Regions from separate parts of the Streptomyces sp. Y309 genome, predicted to be linked through region 2. Evidence: predicted binding sites of a transcription regulator. Region 2 holds the regulator's gene; each other region holds the start of a gene.
The links. The regulator HrcA, encoded in region 2, represses chaperone genes, less so after heat shock. The targets are predictions, from matches to a motif close to TTNGCACTCNGNNNNNCNGAGTGCNAA.

Region 1 (9,499 bases), 1.1 Mb from region 2:
CCGCGACCAGGTCGGCGAGCACCAGCGCGCGGGCGGCGTGCAACGCCTGCTCCAGCGGGCCGACGGGGGCGGAGGATGCGGATGGGTCCATACAGCCATTGTGCGCCAGGTCTTGACCCCAGGCCGTGGCCCCCAGGTCTTGACCCCCAAGTCTTGACCCGAGGCCTTGGCTCCCGGGGCTTGACCCTCCCCCGCCGCCGAAAATATCTTTCAAGAGTGACCCAAGACGTGAAGGAAATTTTCGCGGGCGGCGCGCCCCCGGCCCCCGCCGCCCTCGCGGCCAAGGTGCGCACGCTCGCGCCGTCGATGACCCGCTCCATGCAGCGCGTCGCCGAGGCCGTCGCGGGCGACCCGGCGGGCACCGCGGCGCTCACGGTCACCGGCCTCGCCGAGCTCACCGGCACCAGCGAGGCGACGGTGGTCCGCACCGCCCGCCTCCTCGGCTACCCCGGCTACCGGGACCTGCGCCTCGCCCTGGCCGGCCTCGCCGCCCAGCAGCAGTCGGGCCGCGCCCCCGCCGTCACCGCCGACATCGCCGTCGACGACCCGCTCGCGGACGTCGTCGCGAAGCTCGCGTACGACGAGCAGCAGACCCTCGCCGACACCGCCGCCGGACTCGACACCGTCCAACTCGGCGCGGCCGTCGGCGCGCTGGCCGCCGCCCGCCGCGTGGAGGTGTACGGCGTCGCCGCGTCCGGGCTCGTCGCCCAGGACCTCGCCCAGAAGCTGCTGCGCATCGGCCAGGTCGCGCACGCCCACTCCGACCCGCACCTCGCCGTCACCAACGCGGTGACGCTCCGCGCGAAGGACGTGGCGATCGCGATCACCCACTCCGGGTCCACCGGCGACGTCATCGAACCGTTGCGGGTCGCCTTCGAGCACGGCGCGACGACGATCGCGATCACCGGCCGCCCCGACGGCCTGGTGTCCCAGTACGCCGACCACATACTGACCACGTCCACCGCCCGCGAGAGCGAGTTGCGGCCCGCCGCGATGTCTTCCCGGACCAGTCAGCTCCTGGTCGTGGACTGTCTGTTCGTGGGCGTGGCACAACGTACGTACGAGACGGCTGCCCCCGCGCTGGCCGCTTCGTACGAGGCGCTGGCGCACCGCCATAATCCCCGCGGAGGCCCCGCCAGTCGTTGATGTCCCGTTCGCCGGGGGCGCCGCCGATCGGCCTTCGGCCTCGTCCTCAATCGCCGGACGGGCTGTACTACCCACCGCCGAACCTCACATCGCGAAAGAGCCGCACCCCTATGACCTCCACGCCCACCGGGCCCGCCGCCTACGGCGAGCTCCGTGCCCAGCTGGCGAACCTCACCACCGAGGCGTTCCGCCCCGAGCTCTCCGAGATCGACCGGCTGCCCACGGAGGAGATCGCGCGCCTCATGAACGCCGAGGACGCCACCGTGCCCACGGCCGTCGCCGCGCAGCTCCCCCGCATCGCCGCCGCCATCGACGCCACCGCCGAGCGCATGGCCCGCGGCGGCCGTCTGATCTACGCGGGCGCGGGCACGGCGGGCCGGCTCGGCGTGCTCGACGCGTCCGAGTGCCCGCCGACGTTCAACACCGACCCGGGCGACGTCGTCGGCCTCATCGCCGGCGGCCCGACCGCGGTGGTCACCTCGATCGAGGGCGCCGAGGACCGCAAGGACCTCGCGGCCGCCGACCTGGACTCCCTCGCCCTCACCGCCGACGACACCGTGGTCGGCGTCTCCGCGTCCGGCCGCACCCCCTACGCCGTCGGCGCCGTCGAGCACGCCCGCGCCCGCGGGGCCCTGACCGTCGGCCTGTCCTGCAACGCCGACAGCGCGCTCGCGGCGGCGGCCGAGCACGGCATCGAGGTCGTCGTGGGCCCCGAACTCCTCACCGGATCCACGCGGTTGAAGGCGGGCACCGCCCAGAAGCTCGTCCTCAACATGCTCTCGACGATCACGATGATCCGCCTCGGCAAGACGTACGGGAACCTGATGGTCGACGTACGCGCCTCCAACGACAAGCTGCGCGCCCGCTCCCGCCGCATCGTCGCCCTCGCCACGGGCGCGTCCGACGAGGAGATCGAGGCGGCACTCGCCGCCACCGACGGCGAGGTGAAGAACGCGATCCTCGTGCTCCTGGGCGACGTGGACGGCCCCACGGCGGCACGGCTCCTCACGGAGTCGAAGGGCCACCTGCGGGCCGCGCTGACGGCGGCGGGCTCGGAGTAGCGAGCGGGGACCCGGAGGAGGGAACGGGAACACAGCGTCAAAACCGTCAAGACCGCCCGAAGCAATTGGCTCAATGGGCGTGAATGACCGCTTACTTCCCGCCTTGCTCGACTTGGCCGCTTTCTGTCCTTTCGACAGCCTCGTGACGCCTGTCAACGTGGACCGCGCACCGGTGGCCGTCCCGCCACCGGCCGGTCCTAGGAAAGGAAGCAACGGTGCCTCCGATTCCGATCAAGCCCGGCATCTACAGGATCTACGCGCACATCGCCGGACCCCCGGCCCTCCTCACGGCCCGCGAATACGCGGTGGAGCACGGGCTCCCCGTCTCCACCGACCGCCCGCTGTACCCCCCGATCCCCCAGGAGTGGGCCATCCAGCAGGCCGAGCCCGTACTGGGCTCCCCGTACGTGATCAGCCTCTCCCCGGAGTACGACGACGAACCCGAGAAGCACCCCGGGCTCATCGCCGCCGAGCACAAGCTCTGGGCCAACAACACGTCCCGCGACCAGTGGACGAAGTGGACCTTCGCTCCGGGCGTCGGCGGCCTCCAGATCATCGACGAGAAGGAACACCTCGCCTGGCGCGCGGGGCACTTCGGCCAGCAGGTCGAGCTCATCTCCACCAACAAGGTCGACCAGCACCAGATCTGGTCGCTGGACTTCATGCGCCCGCTCGACGCGTAACCGGTAACAGGAACACCGGGCGGTGGGCGGGCCTCAACCCGCCCACCGCCCCGTCGTGAGCACGGCGGCGAGCGGCCGGGCACGCCGAAGGGGCGACACCCTCCGCGAGGAGAGTGCCGCCCCTTCGTACGAGCGGTACGTATCGACTACATACGGGTCGATTGCGTACGGAGAACGTCCGATCCGCGGGGGATCAGAAGTCCATGTCACCGCCCGGCATGCCGCCCGGAGCACCGGCCGCGGCGGCCTTCTCCGGCTTGTCGGCGATGACGGCCTCGGTGGTGAGGAACAGCGCGGCGATGGACGCGGCGTTCTGCAGGGCGGAACGCGTGACCTTCGCCGGGTCGATGATGCCCTCGGCGATCATGTCGACGTACTCGCCGTTCGCAGCGTTCAGGCCGTGACCGACGGTCAGGTTGCGCACCTTCTCCACGACGACGCCGCCCTCGAGGCCGGCGTTGACCGCGATCTGCTTCAGCGGGGCCTCCAGGGCCAGCTTCACAGCGGCGGCACCGGTGGCCTCGTCGCCCTCGAGCTCGAGCTTCTCGAACACGGAGGAGGCCTGCAGCAGGGCCACGCCACCACCGGCGACGATGCCCTCCTCGACGGCCGCCTTCGCGTTGCGCACGGCGTCCTCGATACGGTGCTTGCGCTCCTTGAGCTCGACCTCGGTCGCGGCACCGGCCTTGATGACGGCCACGCCGCCCGCGAGCTTCGCCAGGCGCTCCTGGAGCTTCTCGCGGTCGTAGTCCGAGTCGCTGTTCTCGATCTCGGCACGGATCTGGTTGACGCGGCCCTGGACCTGGTCGCTCTCACCGGCGCCGTCGACGATCGTCGTCTCGTCCTTGGTGATGACGACCTTGCGGGCGCGGCCGAGCAGGTCGAGACCGGCGTTCTCCAGCTTGAGGCCGACCTCCTCGGAGATGACGGTGCCACCGGTGAGGATGGCGATGTCGCCGAGCATGGCCTTGCGGCGGTCACCGAAGCCCGGGGCCTTGACGGCGACGGACTTGAAGGTGCCACGGATCTTGTTGACGACCAGCGTGGACAGGGCCTCGCCCTCGACGTCCTCGGCGATGATCAGCAGCGGCTTGCCGGACTGCATGACCTTCTCGAGGAGCGGAAGGAGGTCCTTCACGTTCGAGATCTTGGAGTTGACGATCAGGATGTACGGGTCATCCAGGGCCGCCTCCATGCGCTCCATGTCGGTCGCGAAGTACGCCGAGATGTAGCCCTTGTCGAAGCGCATGCCCTCGGTGAGCTCCAGCTCCAGACCGAAGGTCTGGGACTCCTCGACGGTGATGACGCCTTCCTTGCCGACCTTGTCCATCGCCTCGGCGATGAGCTCGCCGATCTGGGTGTCGGCGGCGGAGATGGAGGCGGTCGAAGCGATCTGCTCCTTGGTCTCCACGTCCTTGGCCTGCTCGAGCAGGGCGCCGGAGACGGCCTCGACGGCCTTCTCGATGCCGCGCTTGAGGGCCATCGGGTTGGCGCCGGCCGCGACGTTGCGCAGGCCTTCCTTGACGAGCGCCTGGGCGAGGACGGTCGCGGTCGTCGTGCCGTCACCGGCGACGTCGTCCGTCTTCTTCGCGACCTCCTTGACCAGCTCGGCACCGATCTTCTCGTACGGGTCCTCGAGCTCGATCTCCTTGGCGATGGACACACCATCGTTGGTGATCGTGGGGGCGCCCCACTTCTTCTCGAGGACGACGTTGCGACCCTTGGGGCCCAGGGTCACCTTGACGGCGTCGGCGAGCTGGTTCATGCCGCGCTCGAGGCCGCGCCGTGCCTCCTCGTCGAACGCGATGATCTTGGCCATGTGAAGTGGTCCTCCCGGACGGGGTGGAAAAGCAAACGGATCGTGCTGGCGCCCGCGACGGACGGCCTGCCTGCCCGGTGGTTCCTTGCCCCACCCGGCCTGCGGACCTCACCGACCCGATCCAAGTTCTGTCACTCTCACTCGTAGAGTGCTAACGCCAATGATTAGCACTCGACCCCATAGAGTGCAAGGCCGCCCCGGAGGGGCGTCGATGAGGGGTGGCGGTCGGGAGACGGGTGGGCGCAAGGTCGCCCCCGAACCCCGCCACGCGCGCCCCGCGCCCGCCCGCGCACGGTGGAGATCGACACGCCGTCCGCCGGGCCGCGCGGCCGTGGGCCCGGCGCGCACGAAGGGCCCGCACCCCGTCTCCGGGATGCGGGCCCTTCGTCTGCGTCGCGTCGGTGGCCGATCGCGTCAAGCCGCTCAGCCGGCGAGCTTGACCATGTCCGCCTGCGGACCCTTCTGGCCCTGCGAGATCTCGAACTCGACTCGCTGACCTTCTTCCAGGGTGCGGTAGCCGTCCATCTGGATCGCGCTGTAGTGGACGAATACATCCGCACCACCGTCGACCGCGATGAAGCCATATCCCTTCTCCGCGTTGAACCACTTGACGGTGCCCTGAGCCATGCCTAACTCCCCTATTACTGGCCCTTGCGCAGACCCGCACTTCGCGGACCCGGGTCAGACCTCACCCCCCATGGGTTGGGGGTGTGCGCCGGAACGCGTCGACCGCGGCTGAATGTATCTGTCCAACTGCCCTCTGCAACAGGTCAATCGGACGAGAATTCTGGGCACGCCCGATCGGTAATATGCGGAGAATTCACCGGAGTTCAGGGCAAGTCGGGCCCGACAAATGCCACTTAAGGCTCAAAAGGGCAGGACACTTTGGCTACTTCTTGTCGGCCCGAGACCGGCTTCGAATATGCGCGCGGCACCGCGCGGGACGAAGAACGAAGCTCCATTCCCAACTGTACCGCGATCAACCATACAGAATTGCCCCCTCCGCTTCTCTCGCGGAGGGGGCAATCGCGGTGACGCTGCGTGCGTTCAGCCTCCGGCGACGGCGGGAATGATCGAGACACCGGCGCCGTCCGGCGTCGCCGTCTCCAGACCCTGCTCGAACCGCACGTCGTCGTCGTTCACGTACACATTCACGAACCGCCGCAACTTCCCCTGATCATCCAGGACCCGGGCGGCGATGCCGGTGTGGTTCTTCTCCAGGTCGTCGATGACCTCGGCAAGGGTCGCCCCCTCGGCGGACACCTCGGCCTTGCCGCCGGTGTAGGTACGCAGGATGGTCGGAATACGAACGTTGACACTCATGGGTTCACCTCAGAGGTTCGGGGAGGAGGAGCGCCCCGTCAGGGGCGCGGGGAACTGCGCGACCAGCCACAGACGGTCCGCAGACGAAACAATGCTTCAGGCCCTACGGCGCTCTATCCCGCAAGCCCCGCGGAGCGGAACGCATCGAGGCTGGGCCGAATCGTGGCAGTCGCCTGCGACGTCTCCGCGACCGCGTCGAGGGTCTTGAGACCGTCACCGGTGTTGAGGACGACGGTGGTGAGGGCGGGGTCGATGAGGCCCGCCTCAATCAGCTTCTTCGCGACGCCGACCGTCACCCCACCCGCGGTCTCCGCAAAGATCCCCTCGGTGCGCGCGAGAAGCTTGATGGCCTCGACGACCTGTTCGTCGTTGACGTCCTCCACGGCACCACCCGTGCGCCGCGCGATGTCCAGGACGTACGGCCCGTCGGCCGGATTGCCGATGGCGAGGGACTTGGCGATGGTGTCCGGCTTCTGCGGGCGTACGACGTCGTGGCCGGCCTTGAACGCGGTGGACACCGGCGAGCAGCCCTCCGCCTGCGCGCCGAAGATCTTGTACGGCTTGTCCTCGACCAGGCCGAGGGCGATCAGCTCCTTGAGCCCCTTGTCGATCTTCGTGAGCTGGGAGCCGGAGGCGATGGGGATCACGAGCTGGTCCGGGAGCACCCACCCCAGCTGCTCGCAGATCTCGTACGCGAGGGTCTTGGAGCCCTCGCCGTAGTACGGCCGCAGGTTGACGTTGACGAAGCCCCAGCCCTCGCCCAGCGGGTCGCCGATGAGCTCGGAGCAGAAGCGGTTCACGTCGTCGTAGTTGCCCTCGATGCCGACGAGTTCGCCGCCGTACACCGCGGCCATGACGACCTTGCCTTGCTCCAGGTCGTGCGGGATGAACACGCAGGACCGGAAGCCGGCGCGGGCCGCGGCCGCGCCCACGGCGCCCGCGAGGTTGCCCGTCGAGGAGCAGGAGAGCGTGGTGAACCCGAAGGCGCGCGCGGCTTCGAGGGCCTGCGCGACGACGCGGTCCTTGAAGGAGTGCGTGGGGTTGCCGGAGTCGTCCTTGACGAACAGCTTGCCCGGCTCGACGCCGATTTCCCGGGCGAGGTTGTCGGCCTGGACGAGCTTGGTCCAGCCGGGGTTGAGGTTCGGCTTGTCGGCCACGTCGGCGGGGACGGGCAGCAGCGGGGCGTACCGCCAGATGTTGGCGGGGCCGGACTCGATCTTCCTGCGGAGGCCTTCCGGGTCGCCGAGCGGCAGGTCGTAGGCGACTTCGAGGGGGCCGAAACAGTCGGCGCAGGCGAAGATCGGGCCGAGGTCGAAGCGGGTTCCGCACTCGCGGCAGGAGAGGCCGGACGCGGGGCCGAGGTCTACGGTGCCCGGGGCGGAAGCGGCGGCGGGGGTGGTTGCGACGGTCTGCACAGCCATGGAGGCGAGGCCCTTTCTCCTCATCTTCCTCGCGACGCATCTCGCCGCGAGACGGAATTGGCACCTTCCCCACCGTGACCTCGCGGTCGGCGGGAGGGTTGCCGGGGCTTCAACGGGCCGTATCCCTCTGCCCCTCTGGATGAGCGGTATTCGATTGTGGGTTTCAGTTGTGGGTTTCAGTCGTTGATCTCGAACGCGGCGGCGACCCCCGACATGCGATGGTCACCGGCGTTGTTCAAGACTGTAACCGAAGCCTTGGACCCTTGAGATAGTCGTCCGATGCGCGAGATGGATCACAACCGGGAGGACGCGCGTGCTGGAAGAGGTCGAGCGCTGGCTGAGCAGGCGTTCCTGGTCCGTCGCCGACCGCCCGCCGCATCAGCTCACCGCCGCCAAGCGTGCCGGTGGCGCCTCGGTGAGCGTCGTGCTGCCCGCACTCGACGAGGAGGGGACGGTCGGTGAGATCGTCGCCGAGATCCGCCGTGAGCTGATGGAGAAGGTCCCGCTCGTCGACGAGCTGGTGGTCGTCGACTCCGGCTCCGCCGACCGCACGGCCGAGGTCGCCGCGGCCGCCGGGGCGCGGGTCGTGCACCGGGACGAGATCCTGCCGCGGCTGCCCGCGGTGCCCGGCAAGGGCGAGGTGCTGTGGCGCTCACTCCTGGTCACCGGCGGTGACATCGTGGCGTTCGTCGACGCCGACCTGAAGGAGTTCTCGGCGGACTTCGTCACCGGGATCGTGGGGCCGCTGCTCACCGAGCCGGACGTGGACTTCGTGAAGGCGATGTACGACCGCCCGCTGGGCGCGGCCGCCGGTCAGGGCGGCCGGGTGACCGAGCTGATGGCGCGCCCGCTGTTGAACATGCACTGGCCGCAGCTCGCGGGCTTCGTGCAGCCGCTCGGCGGCGAGTACGCGGCCCGCAGGTCGCTGCTCGAACGCCTGCCGTTCCCGGTCGGGTACGGCGTGGAGGTCGGCCTGCTCGTCGACGCGCTGCACACCGTGGGTCTGGACGCGCTCGCGCAGGTCGACGTCGGTGTGCGCAGGCACCGGCACCAGGACGGGCAGGCGCTCGGGCGGATGGCGGCGGCGATCTACCGCACCGCGCAGCTGCGGCTCGCCCGCGCCCATCTCGTACGCCCCGAACTCACGCAGTTCGTGCGCGGCGAGGACGGCTTCGAGCCGCGGACGTACGCGGTGGACACGGAGGAGCGGCCGCCGATGGCGGAGGTGGAGGAGTACGCGGAGCGGCGGGTGGCCTGAGACCGGCTGTCGGCTGTACGTCGGCTGTATACGGCGCCGTGGTCCGCCTCCGGCAGTGATGTGACGTTCCCCGGACGTACGTTTGAGCGTTTCCGTGAGCGGCTAGGTTTCGGCACATGGTTTCCGAGGTTTCCGCGCACGCAGCCGACGCGCCCGCCCAGGTTCTCGTCGCGTCCAACCGCGGCCCGGTGACGTACTCCCTCGGGGACGACGGGACGCTCGACGCCAAGCGCGGCGGCGGCGGGCTCGTCTCCGGGCTCAGCGCCATCGGTGCGGACACCGACGAGGGTGCCACGCTGTGGGTGTGCTCCGCGCTGGGCGAGGGCGACCGGGAGGCCGTGCGGCGGGGCGTCGGCGAGCCGGGCGTGAGGATGCTCGACATCGACGCCGCCGTGCACGCCGACGCGTACAACGGCATCGCGAACTCGGTGCTGTGGTTCGTGCACCACATGCTGTACCAGACGCCTCTGGAGCCCGCGTTCGGGCCGGAGTTCCGGGCGCGGTGGGCTTCGTACGAGACGTACAACCGGGCGTTCGCGGACGCGCTGGCGGAGAGTGCGGCGCCGGGGGCCTCGGTGCTCGTGCAGGACTACCACCTGGCGCTGGTGCCGGGGATGCTGCGCGAGCTGCGCCCTGACCTGCGCATCGGGCACTTCTCGCACACCCCGTGGGCGCCCGTCGACTACTTTCGGATGCTGCCGGACGACATCGCGGAGCAGGTGCTGCGCGGGATGCTCGGCGCGGACCGGCTCGGGTTCCTCACCGGGCGGTGGGCGGACGCGTTCACC
Region 2 (9,499 bases):
CGTGCTGTCGCAATTGCCCAGGACGTCGACGCGGAACCACTCCTCCCGCCCGATCTCGGCGGTCAGATTGCCGCGTACGCAGGCCCCGTTGGTCACGTCCGTGACCCGGCCCTTGATGGTGATGTCCTTGTCGTCGTCGGTCTGGCCCCGGCAGTCGACCTCGGCGTCCCGCGGCTCGTCGGACTCGGAGACCTTCTTGCCCTTGCCGATGTACGAAGCCGTGCAGGTCAGCCAGTCCACCTCGGCGTGCTGCCGCTCCAGCTCGCGGGTGCCCATCTTGTCGGTGGTGATCGCGACCGCGGACGTACTCATGTTGCCCTCGACGGGGTCACAGGCGGCCAGGCCGAGACCGGCCGCCGCCGTGGCCGTCACGGCGACGAGTACGTGACGCGCCCGCCGTATGCGCGGAATCCGCCTCAACGCCCCCATGAGCGGCAGCGTGCCACTGCGGGCGGCCCGGCGGTAGACCGCTTGTGGCCATTTGTCCAGTCGTCCGTCCGGTGCGACGGGACGGCATCAGGGGTCAGGCGCGGTCCGTGCGCAGCAGCAGCCACTCCTGGAGCTCCACCAAGTTGCCCTCGGGGTCCTTGAGATGGGCGACCCGCATCCGGTCCGTCATCGGCGCGGGACCGTGCACGAGCTCCGCGCCGCGCTCGGCGATCCGCGCGCAGTACGCGTCCAGGTCGTCGACCCGCAGCACCACCAGGGAGCGGTGTCCCGTCGCCGACTCGGCCAGCTCACCGAGGAGTTCGGCCATCATCGCCCGGTCCTGCAGCGCGATGCCCGCGGAGCCGGCGGTGGGGCTGAACTTCTCGTACGGTCCGTTCGCCGCGCCCGACTGGGGCTTCAGGCCGAGCACGTCGGCGTAGAAGCGGTAGCAGGCGGGGAAGTCCGTGACGAGCAGGCGGACCTGGGCGAGTTCCACGGGAGTTGCCTTTCGGGACGTTCGGGACGTTCGGGACGTGCCGTCGGCCGGGGGTTTCGATGTGTCGGCCGGACCTGGGCGCGGCCGGTCAGGACCAGCGTCCCGTCCGGCCGAGGAGCAGGGCCGCCGCCGCGGTGCCCGCGGTCGACGTACGCAACACGCTACGCCCGAGCCGGTACGGCTTGGCACCCGCCTGCGCGAACGCCGCCAGCTCGTCCGGGGACACGCCGCCCTCCGGCCCGACGACAAGCACGATGTGCCCGGCGGCGGGCAGTTCGGCGGTGGCCAGCGGCTCGCTGCCCTCCTCGTGCAGGACGGCGGCGAAGTCGGCGCCGGACAGGAGCGTCGCCACCTGCTTCGTCGTCGCGAGCTCGGCGACCTCCGGAAAGCGCACCCGGCGGGACTGCTTGCCCGCCTCGCGTGCCGTCGCCCGCCACTTGGAGAGCGCCTTCTGGCCGCGCTCGCCCTTCCACTGCGTGATGCAGCGCGCGGCGGCCCACGGCACGACCGCGTCCACGCCGGTCTCCGTCATGGTCTCCACGGCCAGCTCGCCGCGGTCGCCCTTGGGCAGCGCCTGCACGACGGTGATCCGGGGCGTCGCCTCGGCCTCCTCGCGTACGCCGCCGTCGTCGAGGGACACGACCAGGCGGTCCTTGCCCTCGGTGGCCGCGACGACGGCGCCCGCCCAGCGTCCGGCGCCGTCGGTGAGGACGACGTCCTCGCCCGCGCGCAGCCGCTTCACCGACACGGCGTGCCGCCCCTCGGGCCCGTCGAGTACGAAACGGCTCCCGGCGGCCACGCCCCGGAAGTCCTCTTCCGCCACGACGAAGACCGGCGCCGTCACACCGCACCCCGCGCCGCGAACGCCGCCTTCGCCTCTTCGAGTTCGGCCACCAGGACCTCCACCAGCTCCCCGGCCGGCAGCGCCCGCGCAAGGCGGTGGCCCTGCCCGGCCCACAGCGCCATCGCCTGCGGGTCACCGGCCTTGGCGGCGGCCTTGCGCAGGCCCGCGGTCAGGTAGTGGATCTGGGGGTACGCCGCCGGGGCGTACGGGCCGTGCTCGCGCATGAAGCGGTTGACCAGGCCGCGGGCGGGGCGACCTGAGAAGGCCCGGGTCAGCTCCGTGTGGCCGAACAGCGGGTTCGTCATGGCCTGCTTGTGCAGCGGCTGCGCGCCGGACTCCGGGGTGACCAGGAACGCGGTGCCGAGCTGCGCGAGGTCCGCGCCCGCGGCGAGGACCGCGGCGATCTGGGCGCCGCGCATCAGGCCGCCCGCCGCGATCACGGGCAGCCGCACGGTCTCGCGGACCTGCGCGACCAGGCTGAGCAGGCCGATCCCCGAGCCGTCCGCCTCCGGGTTGTCCCGGTGCGTGCCCTGGTGGCCGCCCGCCTCGATGCCCTGTACGCAGACGGCGTCGGCGCCCGCCCGCTGGGCCGCCCGGGCCTCCTCCGGCGTGGTCACGGTGACGACCGTGCGGGTGCCGACCCGGTCGAAGGCCTGGACGACCTCCCGGGTGGGGCAGCCGAACGTGAACGACACCAGCGGCACCGGGTCGTCGAGCAGGATCGCCAGCTTGGCGTCGTAGCCGTCGTCGCGCTTGCCGTCGGTGTCGCCGAGCTGCGTCTCGTACCAGGTGGCCTCGCCGGCGAGCTGGTTCCGGTAGACCTCCACGGCCGCCGGGTCGGCGTACTCGGGCTGCGGCATGAAGAGATTCACCCCGAAGGGGCGCGCCGTCAGTCCCCTGACCTGCTTGATCTCTTGATACATCCCGTCGGCGGTCTTGTACCCCGCCGCCAGGGACCCGAGCCCGCCCGCCTCGCAGACGGCGGCCACGAGCTGCGGGGTCGAGGCCCCGCCCGCCATCGGGGCCTGCACGATCGGATAACGACAGAGGTCGGTGAGCGCGGAGGACATACCGGCATCGTGCCACGTCTGGCGGGGGCGCCTTGTGCGGGGTCCTTCGGCTTTCCCGCCGTGGGGGGCTTCCCTGTCCCGCCGCTTCGCGGCGGATCCTTTCCCACCCGCCCACCCGTTTCCAGCACACCGAGGGCTTCGGGCCGGAAGTGTGGCACCGCCGCCCTGCCACCCCGCCATGCCGGGGTGCCGGTGCCGGGAAGGGCCGTCCGGCGGCTACCCGCTGTGGGCACACCGGCCAAGGGCAACCGCCCGGTCCCCGTCCCCGCTGTGGGCAGCTGGGCCGCCAGGGGCGGCACGGGTGGGCACAGCCCAGGCCGACGCGGGCGTTAGGGCGGCGGTGACCCGGACAAGCCCCGGGGGCCGTCACCGCGCGGGGTGACCACGCAAGTCGGCCCGGGGCAAGCATGAAGACCACGCTCACCCCGGGCCGCTCAAGGCGCTAGCGCCCGTTGAACGCGTCCTTCAGGCGGGAGAACAGTCCCTGCTGCCCCGGCTGAAACTGCCCGGTAGGGCGCTCCTCGCCGCGCGCCTTGGCGAGCTCACGAAGCAGCCGCTCCTGCTCGGGGTCCAGCTTGGACGGCGTGAGGACCTCCACGTGCACGATGAGGTCACCGCGGCCGCCACCCCGCAGGTGCGTGACGCCCCGCCCGTGCAACGGGATCGACTGCCCCGACTGCGTACCGGGCCGGATGTCGACCTCCTCCATGCCGTCCAGCGTCTCCAACGGCACCTTCGTACCGAGCGCCGCCGCCGTCATCGGCAGGGTGACCGTGCAGTGCAGATCGTCCCCGCGCCGCTGGAACACGGCATGCGGCAACTCATGGATCTCCACGTACAAGTCACCGGCAGGACCGCCACCGGGCCCGACCTCGCCCTCGCCCGCGAGCTGGATCCGGGTGCCGTTGTCGACACCGGCCGGGATCTTCACGGTGAGCGTGCGCCGCGACCGGATCCGGCCGTCGCCCGCGCACTCGGGGCACGGCGTGGGCACCACGGTGCCGAAGCCCTGGCACTGCGGGCAGGGCCGGGACGTCATGACCTGGCCCAGGAAGGACCGCGTGACCTGCGAGACCTCACCGCGGCCGCGACACATGTCACAGGTCTGCGCGGAGGTCCCGGGCGCGGCGCCCTCACCGGAGCACGTCGTACAGACGACGGCGGTGTCGACCTGGATGTCCTTCGTGGTGCCGAAGGCCGCCTCTTCGAGGTCGATCTCCAGGCGGATCATGGCGTCCTGGCCGCGCCGGGTGCGCGAGCGCGGCCCGCGCTGCGACGCCGTACCGAAGAACGCGTCCATGATGTCGGAGAAGTTGCCGAAGCCACCCGCTCCGAAGCCGCCCGCGCCACCACCGGCGCCGGCCTGGGACAGCGGGTCGCCGCCGAGGTCGTAGACCTGCTTCTTCTGCGGGTCCGACAACACCTCGTACGCGGCGTTGATCTCCTTGAAGCGCTCTTGCGTCTTCGGATCAGGGTTGACGTCCGGATGCAGCTCGCGCGCGAGCCGCCGGAAGGCCTTCTTGATGTCGTCCTGGGAAGCGTCGCGGCGCACGCCGAGTACGGCGTAATAGTCCGTGGCCACTTACGACTCCGCCAGGATCTGTCCGACGTAACGTGCCACTGCGCGTACTGCTCCCATCGTTCCCGGATAGTCCATGCGGGTCGGTCCGACCACGCCGAGCTTGGCGACTGCCTCGCTCCCCGAACCGTAGCCGACCGAGACCACCGACGTGGAGCTGAGTCCCTCGTGGGCGTTCTCGTGGCCGATCTTTACGGTCATACCCGAATCCGTCGCCTCACCAAGCAACTTGAGGAGGACGACCTGTTCCTCGAGTGCCTCGAGGACGGGCCTGATCGTGAGGGGAAAGTCATGTCCGAAGCGGGTGAGATTGGCGGTGCCGCCGATCATCAGCCGCTCCTCGGTCTCCTCCACGAGCGTTTCGAGGAGGGTGGAGAGGACCGTGGCCACCGTGGCCTGGTCGTCCTTGTCGAAGGACTCGGTGAGGTCCTGCACGAGCTGCGGCACGTCCGAGAACCGACGGCCCGCGACCCGGCTGTTGAGCCGCGCCCGCAGATCCGCAAGGGATGTCTCGCCGAACGGCGCCGGGCAGTCGATCATGCGCTGCTCGACCCGGCCGGTGTCGGTGATCAGGACCAGCATCAGGCGGGCCGGAGCCAGCGAGAGCAGTTCCACGTGCCGCACCGTCGAGCGGGTCAGCGACGGATACTGCACCACCGCGACCTGCCTGGTGAGCTGCGCGAGCAGCCGCACCGTCCGCCCGACCACGTCGTCCAAGTCCACCGCGCCGTCCAGGAAATTCTGGATCGCGCGGCGCTCCGGCGCGGTCATCGGCTTGACGCCCGCGAGCTTGTCGACGAACAGGCGATACCCCTTGTCGGTGGGGATGCGCCCGGCGCTGGTGTGCGGCTGGGCGATGAACCCTTCCTCCTCCAGCGCCGCCATGTCGTTGCGGACTGTGGCCGGCGAGACACCGAGGTGGTGGCGCTCGGTGAGCGCCTTGGAGCCGACGGGCTCCTCCGTGCCGACATAGTCGTGGACGATGGCGCGCAGCACCTCGAGCCTGCGTTCACTGAGCATCGCGCACACCTCCAGCCCTTGTCCCTCGCCCTGAGCCCCCCGCGGTGGCCCCTCACCCTGGCACTCACCCGCGGCGAGTGCCAGCCTTCAACGAATCAGTGTACGGCCGGTGGGTACAGGCCCGGCAAGGGCCGACCCCTTTGTCATGCCGACGGGTGGCCACCGACGTGGCCGCCGACGACGTGCGGCATCGTCCCGGAGGGTGCGCTGCCGCCGGTGCCCGGGGCTGCCGCCGATGCCCGGGGCCGTACGTCCGCCGATGCCGGGGGCCGTACTGCCGCCCCGCCCCGTCGGCGCTAGCGTCACCCCATGGACACGAGCACGCCGGCCCCCGTCGCGGCCCCGGCCTGGGAGGAGGCGGGCTGGGAACGGCTCACCGCGCGCGTGGGCCGGTGCCGGCTGCCCGTGTGGGACTGCACGGCCGGGCTCGTCGTCGGCGACGACGCCGCCCTCATGGTCGAGGCCGGGTCCGGCCTGCGCGAGGGTTCCCGGCTGCGCGCCGAGGCCCGGGCGCTGCTCGGCGGCGGCCGTCGCGTCACCCATCTCGTGCTCACCCACCCCCACTTCGACCACGTCCTCGGGGCGGCGGCGTTCGCGGGCGTCGAGGTGTTCGGGGCCGTCGGCATCGACACCGTGCTTGACGTGGGGCGCGACGCCCTCGCCGCCGACGCCGTCGCCCACGGCCTCGACCCGGCCGCCGCGGCCGAGGCCGCCGACCTGCTCGTCCGCCCCCGCCACCTGGTGTGCGGGGAGTGGACGCTGGACCTGGGCGGCGGGGTGCGGGTGCTGCTCGCCAACGTCGGCCCCGGGCACACCGGCCACGACCTGGCCGTCCTCGTGCCCGGCGGCCCGAGCGAGCCCGAGATCGTCTTCTGCGGCGACCTGGTCGAGGAGTCCGGCGAGCCGCAGGCCGGGCCCGACGCGGCGCCCCGGCACTGGCCCGCCGCGCTCGACCGGCTGCTCGATCTGGGCGGCGCGGACGCGGTGTACGTGCCCGGGCACGGGGCCGTCGTCGACGCCGCGTTCGTCCGCGCCCAACGCGACGAGCTGGCCCGGCGGTTCGGCGTGGCCTGACCGCCGTGCCGTCCTGACCGCCCTGCCATTCGGCGTCGCCCGACGGCATGCCATAACGTCTGGCCCATGCGCAGCTACAACCCGGACCTGACGCCGCCCTGGAAGAAGCCGGCTCCCGTCCCCGAAGTGCCCGCCGAGGCCGACCTGGTCGTGGAGGAGGTCGGGACGGGCTTCTGCGGTGCGGTGATCCGCTGCGAGAAGACGGCCGAGGGGCCGACGGTCACCCTGGAGGACCGCTTCGGCAAGCACCGCGTGTTCCCGATGGCTCCGCGCGGGTTCCTCCTCGAGGGCCGGGTCGTCACCCTGGTCCGTCCGACGGCCGCCGCCGCGCCGCGCAGGCCCGCGCGCACCGCCTCCGGTTCGATCGCCGTTCCCGGGGCGCGGGCGCGGGTGGCCCGTGCGGGGCGCATCTATGTGGAGGGCCGGCACGACGCCGAGCTGGTCGAGAAGGTCTGGGGCGACGACCTGCGCATCGAGGGCGTCGTCGTCGAGTACCTGGAAGGCATCGACGACCTGCCCGCCATCGTCGACGAATTCGCCCCCGGCCCCGACGCGCGCCTCGGCGTCCTCGTGGACCACCTCGTGCCCGGCACGAAGGAGTCCCGCATCGCCGCGGCCGTCAGCAGCGACCACGCCCTCGTCGTCGGCCACCCCTACATCGACATCTGGGAGGCCGTGAAGCCCTCCTCACTCGGCATCCGCGCCTGGCCCCGCGTCCCCCACGGCCAGGACTGGAAAACCGGCATCTGCCAAGCCCTGGGCTGGCCCCCCAACACAGGCGCAGCCTGGCAACACATCCTGGGCTCGGTACGCACCTACAAGGACCTGGAGCCGGCCCTACTGGGCCGAGTAGAGGAGCTGATCGACTTCGTAACAGCCCCATAGCGGGGCCCTGCCGACCGTTGTGGGCGGGCCCTGCCGGGGGCTCCCCAGTCCCGCCCCTTCCCGTAACTGGGGCTCCGCCCCAGACCCCGCTCCTCAAACGCCGGAGGGGCTAAAACTGTCCCGCTCCCTGCTGCGAGCAGCCGCCCCGTTCCGCCGCTCCCCGCTGTCGGCAGCTGCCCCGCCCGCTGCTCCGCGCTGTGGGCAGTCGTGCCGCAGGGCGGCTCCCGACCCTCAAGGCAGCCCAGGCCGACGGTGCCGTGACGACGTGCGGCAACCCGGCCAACGGAAGCTCGGCGGCCGCCTAGTCCACCAGGTCCCGGACAACCGCGTCGGCCAGCAACCGCCCCCGCAGGGTCAGCACGGCCCGCCCCGCCGCATAGGGCGCAGCCTCAAGCAGCCCATCAGCCAGCGCCCGCCGCGCCGCGGCAAGACCGGCCTCCTTCAGGAGGACCAACGGGCACCCCTCCCGAAGCCGCAGCTCAAGCAGCACCCGCTCGACCCGCCGATCCTCATCGGCGAGAACCTCCCGCCCGGCCCCGGGCGACCTCCCACCCGCGAGTGCGGCCGCGTACGCACCGGGATGCTTGACGTTCCACCACCGCACACCCCCCACATGGCTGTGGGCCCCCGGCCCGGCCCCCCACCAGTCGGCGCCCCGCCAGTACAACTCGTTGTGCAGACACCGCCCCGCCTCGGACGTGGCCCAGTTCGACACCTCGTACCACTGGAACCCCGCGGCGGAGAGCCGCTCCTCGGCGATCAGATACCGGTCCGCGTGCACGTCGTCGTCGGTCATCGGGACCTCCCCGCGCCGAATCCGCCGCGCGAGCTGCGTCCCCTCCTCGACGATCAGCGCGTACGCCGACACGTGGTCGGGCCCCGCCCCGATCGCCGCGTCCAGCGAGGCCCGCCAGTCGTCGTCCGTCTCCCCAGGGGTGCCGTAGATCAGGTCGAGGTTGACGTGCTCGAAGCCCGCCGCGCGCGCCTCCGCGACGCACGCCTCGGGCCGCCCCGGCGTATGCGTACGGTCGAGGATCTTCAGGACGTGCTGCTTGGCGCTCTGCATGCCGAAGGAGATCCGGTTGAAGCCGCCCTCGCGCAGCGCGCTCAGATAGGCGGGGCCGACCGACTCCGGGTTCGCCTCCGTCGTGATCTCCGCGTCGTCCGCGAGCCCGAACTCGTCGCGGACGGCTCCCAGCATGCGTACGAGATCGTCGGCGGCGAGCAGCGTGGGCGTACCGCCGCCGACGAACACGGTCCGCACCGGGCGGGGGTCGTCGCCGAGGACCTTCCGCGCGAGGCGGACCTCGTCGACGAGGGTGTCGGCGTAGTTGTCGCGGGAGGCGAGGACGCCGCCGGTGCCGCGCAGCTCGGTGGCGGTGTACGTATTGAAGTCGCAGTAGCCGCAGCGGGTCGCGCAGTACGGCACGTGCAGATAGCACCCGAGCGGTCGCTCACCCGCTCCGACCAGGGCGGACGCGGGCAGCGCCCCGTCCTCGGGCATGGGCTCACCATCGGGCAGTGCGGAAGGCATACCTGCCATTGTCCCGTACGCGTCCGTGGTCCCCGCCGATCGCCGGCTGCGCCGAGCTCGTCCTCAATCGCCGGACGGGCTTTTCCCCACCCACCCGCCCTTACTACCTGCCGGAACAGCCCGCGCGACGAAGCCTCAGCCCGCACCGCGAAGCTTTGGCCCGCGCCGCGAAGCTATAGCCCGTCCGGCGATTGAGGACGAGGCCGCAGGCCGACCTGCGGGGGATCCTCCCACCCACCCAGGACACCCACTCCACCCCAGCCCCCTCAGCCCGTCCGGCGTTTGAGGACGAGGCCGTTCAGGGGAGCCCCCCGGCAGGGCCCCTCACCTGGCCTGCAACACCAGCAAAGCCAAATCGTCGTCCGGCGGCCGCTGGGAGAATTCGTGGACCAGGCGGCGGATGCGTTCGGCGACGAGACCGGCGTCGAGCCCCGCGCAGCCGGCCAGCGCGTGGGCAAGCCCGTCCCCGTCGTCGAAGAGATGCCGCCCGGACCGCCGCTCCGTCACCCCGTCCGTGACGCACAGCAGCGTGTCCCCGGGAAGGAGATCGAAGCTCACGCTCGTGTAC
Region 3 (9,499 bases), 2.3 Mb from region 2:
GTTGATCGGTGATCTCGTAGGCGGCGGCGTACGGCGTGGCGACGGCCGCGTCGGACGTGACGTACGCGATGGTCTCGTCGATGAGCCCGCCCCCGACGCGGGCGGCGACCTCGGCGACGAGGTGGGCGCGGATGACGGCACCGTCGGGCTCGTAGAGGAAACGCCCGACGGGCCGGACTTCCGGGTCGGGGAGCATCGTGGCGAGGGGGGACGCCAGGGTGTCCCCGGAGGGCAGCAGCGTGGCCCGGTGCGAGGCAGGCGCGCCGGTGCCGAACCACAGCACGGCCTCCTTCACGTCCCCGCCGTCCGAGATCCACTCGGCCTCCGCCTCCCCGGGCACGGCATCGTGCGGAATGCCGGGGGCGATCTTCAGCGCGGCACGCGGCGCCTTGCGGGCGGCCTCGACGGCCCAGGAGAGAGGCGGCGAGTACGCCTCGGGGTCGAAGATCCGGCCGCGTCCACCGCGCCGCGCGGGGTCGACGAACACGGCGTCGTACGAGGACGTGTCGACGTCCGTCACATCGGCCTCGCGGACTTCGATGAGGTCTGAGAGGCCGAGTGCCTCAGCGTTGGCGCGGGCGACCGCGCAGGTCAGCGGGTCCCGGTCGACGGCGAGGACCTCAACCCCGGCCCGCGCCAGCGCGATCGCGTCGCCGCCGATGCCGCAGCAGAGGTCGGCGACGGAGCGCACACCGAGGTCCTTGAAGCGCCGCGCGCGGTACGTCGCCACGGACGTGCGTGTGGACTGCTCGACGCCGTTCGGGGTGAAGAACATCCGGGCGGCGTCCGCGGCGCCGAACTTCGCGACCGCCCGCTGCCGAAGGCGTGCCTGCGCGAGCGCGGCGGACACCAGCTCGGCGGGGTGGTCGCGGCGCAGCCGGGTGGCGGCCGCCAGCTCCTGGCTCGGTTCGACGTCCCGTACGGCTTCGAGGAGGGAGCGGCCCTCGTCGGTGCGGAGCGCGGCGAAGGAGGCAAGCGGATCGTTCACGCCGCCCATTGTGGGCCAGTCGGTGGAAGGTGCGGGTACGGCGGCGGTGTCGGCCCGGCGCGGGGCGCCCGTACTGCGAGGATCCGGCGCCATGCGACTAGTACGACAAAACGAACAATCTGCGCGCAGGCCGGGGAAGGGCAAGCTCGCCGCCGGGGCCCTCAGCGCCGCCGTCGTCGCCACCGCGATCGCCTCCGGCTGCGCCTCCGACACCGACGGGCGCGCCGGCGCGCACGGCCAGCAGCGGAAGCTCGGCCCGCCCGCCGAGATGATGCGGCAGTACGCCGACGACCTCCGGGCGAAGCAGGCCGCGCGGGCCGCGGCGGCCAAACGCTGGGGGCTCGCGCAGACCCCGCTGGCCGCGCCGCCCGCGCCCGCCGTCAAGCCGCGCCTCACCACCCGCAAGGGCTTCGAGGTCGAGGGGCAGGCGCAGTTGCCGCCGGTGTTCACCACCGTCCCGACCAAGGACAAGGTCGTCTTCCTGACCGTCGACGACGGCGCCGAGAAGGACCCGGCGTTCCTGCGGATGATGACCGACCTGAAGATCCCGTACACCGCCTTCCTCAGCGACTACCTGGTCAAGGAGGACTACGGCTACTTCAAGCGGATGCAGAAGCGTGGCGTCGTACTGAACAACCACACCCTCAACCACCGCTATCTGCCGGGGCTCTCCTACGAGGGGCAGCGGCGGGAGATCTGCGGGATGCAGGACGTCATCCAGAAGCGGTACGGGAAGCGGCCCGAGCTGTTCCGGCCGCCTTACGGGAACTACAACCGCGACACCCTGCGGGCCGCGAAGACCTGTGGCATCAAGGCGGTGCCGCTGTGGGCGTCCGAGGGCTTCGCCGACCACATGGAGTGGCGCGAATGGGACAAGGACCTGCACCCGGGCGACATCGTCCTCACGCACTTCCGCGGCCGCGAGGACTGGAAGGGCACCATGCCGGACATGGTCCGCACGGTCCTGAAGACGATCACTGCCAAGGGGTACGCGGTGGCGCGCCTGGAGGACTACCTGTGAGGCGTGCCGCGGCCGCGGCGGTGTTCCTGGCGCTGCTCACCGGATGCGCCCAGTCGGTGGACCCGATCGAGAGGCTGGGGCGGAAGGCCGCGGAGAAGATGTCCCCCGGTTGCGGGCGCCCGTGGGGCGCGGAACCGTCCCCGGACGTGAAACGTTGCCCACGACAGGACAGCTCCCCGGTGCCCCGCGCCGCCGAGCCCCGCTGAGCCGACGGCAGTCAATTGGCACTCCGCTTGACCGAGTGCTAATCGTCGTCCTAGTCTCAGGCCTGGCACTCCCCACTGGAGAGTGCCAACAGCGACGGGCAGGTCCGGCACCCGCGACGACGGATCGACCTGGTCGCCACCTCAGATCAGTTAACCCCGCGAGATCTCCGAAGGGGGAGGTCGGATCGTGACGACCGCCAGCTCCAAGGTTGCCATCAAGCCGCTTGAGGACCGCATTGTGGTCCAGCCGCTCGACGCCGAGCAGACCACGGCCTCTGGCCTGGTCATCCCGGACACCGCGAAGGAGAAGCCCCAGGAGGGCGCTGTCCTCGCCGTGGGCCCGGGCCGCTTCGAGAACGGCGAGCGCCTGCCGCTCGACGTGAAGGTCGGCGACGTCGTGCTCTACAGCAAGTACGGCGGCACCGAGGTGAAGTACAACGGCGACGAGTACCTCGTCCTCTCGGCCCGCGACGTGCTCGCGATCATCGAGAAGTAGTCAGCCGTACCGGCTTCATCTGCCTCATCTGCAGATTTGCTTTGCGCTGCGCCCCTGGTCACCCCGCTGATTGCCGGGCGGCGAGGGGCGCAGTTCGTTCACCCGAGTTTTCCGAGAGGGCTGAATCGCTCCCATGGCGAAGATCCTGAAGTTCGACGAGGACGCCCGTCGCGCCCTTGAGCGCGGCGTCAACAAGCTTGCCGACACGGTCAAGGTGACGATCGGCCCCAAGGGCCGCAACGTCGTCATCGACAAGAAGTTCGGCGCCCCGACCATCACCAACGACGGCGTGACCATCGCCCGCGAGGTCGAGGTCGAGGACCCGTACGAGAACCTCGGCGCCCAGCTGGTGAAGGAGGTGGCGACCAAGACCAACGACATCGCTGGTGACGGCACCACCACCGCCACCGTGCTGGCCCAGGCCCTGGTCAAGGAAGGCCTGCGCAACGTCGCCGCCGGTGCGTCCCCGGCCGCCCTGAAGAAGGGCATCGACGCCGCGGTCAAGGCGGTCTCCGAGGACCTCCTCGCCAACGCCCGTCCGATCGACGACAAGTCCGACATCGCCGCCGTGGCCGGGCTCTCCGCCCAGGACCAGCAGGTCGGCGAGCTCATCGCCGAGGCGATGGACAAGGTCGGCAAGGACGGTGTCATCACCGTCGAGGAGTCCAACACCTTCGGCCTCGAGCTGGACTTCACCGAGGGCATGGCCTTCGACAAGGGCTACCTGTCGCCGTACATGGTGTCCGACCAGGAGCGTATGGAGGCCGTCCTCGACGACCCGTACATCCTGATCCACCAGGGCAAGATCTCCTCCATCCAGGACCTGCTGCCGCTCCTGGAGAAGGTCATCCAGGCCGGCTCCTCGAAGCCGCTGCTGATCATCGCCGAGGACGTCGAGGGCGAGGCCCTGTCGACCCTGGTCGTCAACAAGATCCGCGGCACCTTCAACGCCGTCGCGGTGAAGGCCCCCGGCTTCGGCGACCGCCGCAAGGCGATGCTCGGCGACATGGCCACCCTCACCGGCGGCACCGTCGTCGCCGAGGAGGTCGGCCTCAAGCTCGACCAGGTCGGCCTGGACGTGCTCGGCACCGCGCGCCGCGTGACGATCACCAAGGACGACACGACCATCGTCGACGGCGGGGGCAACTCCGGTGACGTCGAGGGCCGCATCGCGCAGATCAAGGCCGAGATCGAGGCCACGGACTCCGACTGGGACCGCGAGAAGCTCCAGGAGCGCCTCGCGAAGCTGGCCGGCGGCGTGTGCGTCATCAAGGTCGGCGCCGCCACCGAGGTGGAGCTGAAGGAGAAGAAGCACCGTCTGGAGGACGCCATCTCCGCGACCCGCGCCGCGGTCGAGGAGGGCATCGTCTCCGGTGGTGGCTCCGCGCTCGTGCACGCCGCGAAGGTCCTCGAGGGCAACCTCGGCCTGACCGGCGACGAGGCCACCGGTGTCGCCGTGGTCCGCCGCGCCGTCGTCGAGCCGCTGCGCTGGATCGCCGAGAACGCCGGCCTCGAGGGCTACGTCATCACCACCAAGGTGGCGGAGCTGGACAAGGGCTTCGGCTTCAACGCCGCGACCGGTGAGTACGTCGACCTGGTCAAGGCCGGCGTCATCGACCCGGTCAAGGTGACGCGCTCCGCCCTGGAGAACGCCGCGTCCATCGCTTCGCTGCTGCTGACGACTGAGACCCTGGTCGTCGAGAAGCCGGCGGAGGAAGAGGCTGACGCCGGTCACGGTGGCCACGGTCACGCCCACTGACCTGACCTGAGCTGCCGCTGAGGCCCGACTCCCCGTCGCGGGGAGTCGGGCCTCAGCCGTTTCGGCATCGCGTCTGCCGGGTTCTGTTGCGTTGCCGGGTGCGGCTTGTGGTGCGTCCTCGCGCAGTTCCCCGCGCCCCTTCAGGGCGCTCCTGCTGAGGCTCCACCAGAGGGCTACTGCGGGCCGTACTTGCGGCCCGTCCGTGACGTCACCCCGCCCAGCAACTTCCTCGGCGTCACCTTCACCACGCCCATCAGGGCCTTGTACCTGGGGTCGGGGACCGAGAGGGACTTGCCGCGGGCCAGGTCGGCGAGGGCCGCCGCGACCAGCTTGTCGGCGTCGAGCCACATCCACTTGGGGATGTTGTCGGTGCCCATGCCGGCCCGCTCGTGGAACTCCGTACGGACGAAGCCGGGGCACAGCGCCATCAGCCGCACCCCGGAGCCCGCCAGGTCCCGCGCCGCGCCCTGGGTGAACTGCACGACCCACGCCTTGGACGCGCCGTACGTCCCGCGCGGCACGAACGCCGCGACCGACGCGACGTTGACCACACCGCCGCGCCCCCGCTCGCGCATGGCGTCCGTCGCCGCCGACGTCAGCCGGAGCACCGCCTCGCAGTGCACCTTCAGCATCGTCAGCTCGTCGGCGAGAGGCACCTCCAAGTAGCGGCCCTTGTTGCCGAAGCCCGCGTTGTTGACCAGCAGGTCGACCCCGTCGCGACGGCGGGCGAGCCGCTCCTCGACGGCCGCGATGCCGTCCTCCGTGGCGAGGTCGGCGGTCAGGACCTCCGCCTCGATGCCGTGCCGGTCGTGCAGCTCGGTCGCCTGCTCCCGCAGCCGTTTCGTGTCGCGTGCCACCAGGACGAGATTGTGGCCGTCGGCGGCCAGGCGCCGCGCGAAGGCCGCGCCGATGCCCGCGGTCGAACCCGTGATGAGAGCCGTAGTCATGGACCAAGGCTAGTGAGGCCCGGACCGTCCGCGCGCCACGCTCCCGGCCCTGTGCGCGCGACTTCGTGCTCCCGGCCCTGTGTGCGCGACGCGCGGCCTCGTGCGCCCGGCGCGGCCCCGGACCGTCAGTTTCCTTGCGTCTCGGCGCGGTTGAGGTACTTGAGCGCCTTCGCCGTCGCCTCAGGGTGCAGCGCGTCCCCGGCCTCCAGCAGCCGCGGCAGCAGCGCCCGCTCCGTCGTCACCGCCCGGAAGTGCAGGGCGACGGTGATCTCGTGGTCGGGGCGGTGCACGATCTCGACCTGGTCGCCCGGCCGGATCTCGCCCGGCTCGAGCACCCGCAGATAGGCGCCCGGCAGCACGGTCTGCGTGAACCGCCGCACCCAGCCCTTCTCGCCCACGTGGCCCTGGAACGTACGGCACGGAATGCGCGAGGAGGTCACTTCGAGGAGCAGGTCCGGGCCGACGCGCCAACGCTCGCCGATCCGCGCGCCGTTCACGTCCACGCCGGACGTCGTGAGGTTCTCGCCGAAGCCGCCGTTGCGCAGCGTCCTGCCGAGCAGGCGCTCCCACTCGTCGAGGTCCTCGCGCGCGAAGGCGTACACCGCCTGGTCGTTGCCGCCGTGGTGGCGCAGGTCGCAGATGGTGTCCCCGCTGACGCCGCTGCCGCCCGTGCCCTTCGGGCCCGGCGCCGTCACCCGGACGGGTCCGTCGACAGGTTCTTTGTCGATCCCCGTGCTGCCGCCCGGCGTATCGGTGTAGTCGACGGACTTGGCGCGGCCCACGTTCACGGAGAGAAGCTTCATACGGCCAGGCTAAGCGAGCGCTCCTCAAAGCTGCCACGCAATATTGGGCGCCGGTCCCAAGTGTCGCTTATGATCGACTCATGATCGAGGCCCGTCATCTCCGTGTCCTGCGCGCCGTGGCCGCCACCGGCTCCTTCTCGGCGGCGGCCCGCGAGCTCGGCTGCACCCAGCCCGCCGTCAGCCAGCAGATGAAGGCCCTCGAAGCGTCGGCGGGCACGCCGCTGCTGATCCGCACCGGCCGCGAGATGCGCCTCACGCAGGCGGGCGAGGCCCTGGTCCGGCACGCCGCGGGCATCCTGGCCGGACTGACCGCGGCCGAGGAGGAGGTCGCCGCCATCGCGGGCCTCCGCGCGGGCCGCGTCCGCCTCGTCTCCTTCCCGAGCGGTTCCTCGACCCTGGTGCCGTGCGCCCTCGCCGCTCTGCGCGCCGAACACCCCGGCACCCGGGTCTCCTTGGAGGAGGCCGAGCCGCCGCGCTCGGTGGAGATGCTGCGCGAGGGCGACTGCGACGTGGCGCTCGCTTTCCGGTACGCGGGGGCCGCCGCCGCGGAGGAGTGGCAGGACCTGGTCGTGCGGCCCCTGCTCGCCGACCGGCTCGTCGGTCTCGTACCGGAGGAGCACCGCCTGGCGAAGGCTTCGAGCGTGACGATCGGCGAGCTGGCCGACGAGTCGTGGATCGCGGGCTGTCCGCGCTGCCGCCGTCAGCTGGTGGAGGTCTGCGAGAGCGCGGGCTTCGTGCCTCGCATCGACTTCGCGACGGACGACTATCCGGCGGTGGTGGGCCTGGTCGGGGCGGGGCTCGGGGTCGCGGTGCTGCCCGAGCTCGCGATCGAGTCGGTACGTCCGAAGGGGGCCCGCGCGGTGACGGTGGAGCCTGCCGTGCGGCGGGAGATCGTCGCGCTCACCCTGCCGGACCTGGCGCAGGTGCCGGCGGTCGCGGCCACGCTCGACCACCTGGCGCGGGCCGCGGCTCGCTGAGCGCGGCCGAGGTGTCCGGGCACGCCTGAGCGGGACCGAGCCCGCCCGCGTGGGGCCCTGCGGGGCTCTGTGCGCGGGCTGTGCGGGGCTGTGCAGAAACGTTCCTTCAGGGGGCCGTGCCGCCGCCCGCCGTGGTGACCAGGCGGTTGCGGGCCCGGCCCATCAGTTCCTCGCGCTCGTCCTCGGTCAGCCCGCCCCACACGCCGTACGGCTCGCGTACCGCGAGCGCGTGCGCGGCACACTCCGCGCGCACCGGGCACCGCATGCAGACCTCCTTGGCCGAGTTCTCGCGCGCGCTCCGTGCCGCGCCGCGCTCGCCCTCCGGGTGGAAGAAGAGCGAGCTGTCCACCCCGCGGCAGGCCGCGAGGAGCTGCCAGTCCCACAGATCTGCGTTCGGTCCGGGAAGGCGGGAGAAATCTGCCATTGCGTGTCTCCTGATTGCCGTTCTGACGCCGATACGGTGCCCATGACCGTACATCTACTGTCTAAGGAGATGAAAATATGACTCATTGCGAATCTAGCCACAGACACCAGGAAAAGGGAAGAAAAGCCGCTAAATGGGGCATAGCTCTTGGCTGGGCCGGTCGGGAGCCGGTCGACGCCCGGCGGGCGGGCGCATCCGTCCGCGCCTTCTGTGCCGTGTCCGCGCCCTCACGTAGAGTGCCGAAGGTGGCAGTCTGACCCCGTAACTCTTTCGAGTGACCGTCGTTGAGAGTGCGGAGGCGGTTGAAAGAACAAGCGCTCGGGCAGATGTCCGAGTGCGTCAACCGCACAGGTGACGACTTGTACCAGCCTGGAGGCTCAAGGTGACGCGCATCAGCTGCGGAGGACGGCCATGACATCCGTCCTCGTCTGCGACGACTCCCCGCTCGCCCGAGAGGCGCTGCGCCGCGCGGTCGCGACCGTGCCCGGCGTCGAGCGCGTGACGACAGCGGCCAACGGCGAGGAAGTCCTCCGCCGCTGGGGCGCCGACCGCTCGGACCTGATTCTGATGGACGTACGCATGCCCGGACTGGGCGGCGTGGAGACCGTGCGGCGGCTGCTCTCGGCCGATCCCGGAGCGCGCATCATCATGCTCACGGTCGCCGAGGACCTGGACGGGGTCGCGCTCGCGGTCGCCGCCGGGGCCCGCGGCTATCTGCACAAGGACGCCTCGCGCGCCGAGTTGCGCGCGACCGTCACGCAGGCCCTCGCCGACCCGACCTGGCGGCTGGCCCCGCGCCGGCTGCGCTCGGCCGAGATGGGCGCCGCGCCCACGCTCACCGCGCGTGAGATCCAGGTTCTCGAAGGGATGAGCCACGGCCGGTCGAACGCCGAGATCGGCCGCGAGCTCTTCCTCTCCGAGGACACGGTGAAGACGCACGCCAGGCGCCTGTTCAAGAAGCTCGGCGCCTCGGACCGGGCGCACGCGGTGGCGCTCGGCTTCCGCTGGGGTCTGGTTCGCTGAGTGGGTCCTGGCGGGGGCATGGTGTTTCCCGCCCGCCGTGTGGCGGGCGGGGCCATGGAGGCCCCGTCACCACCCTCCTCGGGAGCGGCTTGTGGCGCTTCGCCGCCGATGCCGCATCCTTGAGGTGTGGAGTTCCTTGGGGACGAGTCGGCCGAGCGGGAGGGGAGGGTGCGGGAGATGAGTTCCGGCGCACCCGCTCATAACGCTTCGGTGCACAACTATGGACGTGGTGCCGCGGATCAGTCGGCGCCAAGGCACCATGGACCGATGCGCGATGACAAGACGACGGTGATCGGTGCCCTCGTCCTACGCGCCGTGGAGGGGGACGAGCAGGCCACGCACGACCTGTTGGCCCACGTTCACCCGCTCGCGCTGCGGTACTGCCGCACCCGCCTCTCCCGACTTCCGGGTGACGCACGGCACTTCGTCGAGGACCTCGCGCAGGAAGTCTGCGTCGCGGTGCTGCTCGCGCTGCCGCGCTATCGGGACACGGGGCGGCCCTTCGAAGCCTTCGTCTTCGCGATCGCCGCGCACAAGGTCGCCGATCTGCAGCGGGCCGCGATGCGGCATCCCGGGTCGACCGCCGTGCCCTCGGACGAGATGCCCGAGCGGCCGGACGACTCGCTCGGGCCCGAGGAGCGGGCGCTGCTCAGCAGTGACGCCGAGTGGGCCAAGAAGCTGCTCGCCAACTTGCCGGAGAACCAGCGGGAGCTGCTGCTGCTCCGGGTCGCGGTGGGGCTCACCGCGGAGGAGACCGGGCAGATGCTCGGCATGTCCCCCGGGGCGGTCCGGGTGGCCCAGCACCGCGCCCTGAGCCGCCTGCGCGCGCTGGCCGAGCAGTAGCTTTTTCCCCCG

Region 1: groL (chaperonin GroEL) is a predicted target of HrcA. The motif match lies at 4,874-4,900, and genes of this name have one in related genera.
Region 3: groES (co-chaperone GroES) is a predicted target of HrcA. The motif match lies at 2,231-2,257, and genes of this name have one in related genera.

The regions. Positions count from the first base shown of each region.
Region 1 covers NZ_CM160048.1:5,049,193-5,058,691, reverse strand. Annotated here, with positions in the region: gene AC0KTA_RS20580 (hypothetical protein) at 1-91, opposite strand, end outside; gene AC0KTA_RS20575 (MurR/RpiR family transcriptional regulator) at 217-1,146, shown strand; gene murQ (N-acetylmuramic acid 6-phosphate etherase) at 1,257-2,207, shown strand; gene AC0KTA_RS20565 (hypothetical protein) at 2,423-2,890, shown strand; gene groL (chaperonin GroEL) at 3,084-4,709, opposite strand; gene AC0KTA_RS20555 (cold-shock protein) at 5,133-5,336, opposite strand; gene AC0KTA_RS20550 (ubiquitin-like small modifier protein 1) at 5,757-6,032, opposite strand; gene thrC (threonine synthase) at 6,146-7,453, opposite strand; SAM riboswitch class I at 7,471-7,599, opposite strand; gene AC0KTA_RS20540 (glucosyl-3-phosphoglycerate synthase) at 7,767-8,711, shown strand; gene AC0KTA_RS20535 (alpha,alpha-trehalose-phosphate synthase (UDP-forming)) at 8,828-9,499, shown strand, end outside.
Region 2 covers NZ_CM160048.1:6,173,325-6,182,823, reverse strand. Annotated here, with positions in the region: gene AC0KTA_RS25335 (hypothetical protein) at 1-429, opposite strand, end outside; gene AC0KTA_RS25330 (VOC family protein) at 524-925, opposite strand; gene AC0KTA_RS25325 (16S rRNA (uracil(1498)-N(3))-methyltransferase) at 1,014-1,769, opposite strand; gene AC0KTA_RS25320 (nitronate monooxygenase) at 1,766-2,839, opposite strand; gene dnaJ (molecular chaperone DnaJ) at 3,282-4,421, opposite strand; gene hrcA (heat-inducible transcriptional repressor HrcA) at 4,422-5,438, opposite strand; gene AC0KTA_RS25305 (MBL fold metallo-hydrolase) at 5,748-6,512, shown strand; gene AC0KTA_RS25300 (DUF3097 domain-containing protein) at 6,579-7,397, shown strand; gene hemW (radical SAM family heme chaperone HemW) at 7,699-8,931, opposite strand; gene AC0KTA_RS25290 (SpoIIE family protein phosphatase) at 9,256-9,499, opposite strand, start outside.
Region 3 covers NZ_CM160048.1:3,842,333-3,851,831, reverse strand. Annotated here, with positions in the region: gene AC0KTA_RS14970 (class I SAM-dependent methyltransferase) at 1-997, opposite strand, end outside; gene AC0KTA_RS14965 (polysaccharide deacetylase family protein) at 1,080-2,009, shown strand; gene groES (co-chaperone GroES) at 2,403-2,711, shown strand; gene groL (chaperonin GroEL) at 2,845-4,470, shown strand; gene AC0KTA_RS14950 (SDR family NAD(P)-dependent oxidoreductase) at 4,644-5,417, opposite strand; gene AC0KTA_RS14945 (MOSC domain-containing protein) at 5,543-6,220, opposite strand; gene AC0KTA_RS14940 (LysR family transcriptional regulator) at 6,301-7,197, shown strand; gene AC0KTA_RS14935 (WhiB family transcriptional regulator) at 7,304-7,621, opposite strand; gene AC0KTA_RS14930 (response regulator transcription factor) at 8,033-8,644, shown strand; gene AC0KTA_RS14925 (sigma-70 family RNA polymerase sigma factor) at 8,912-9,487, shown strand.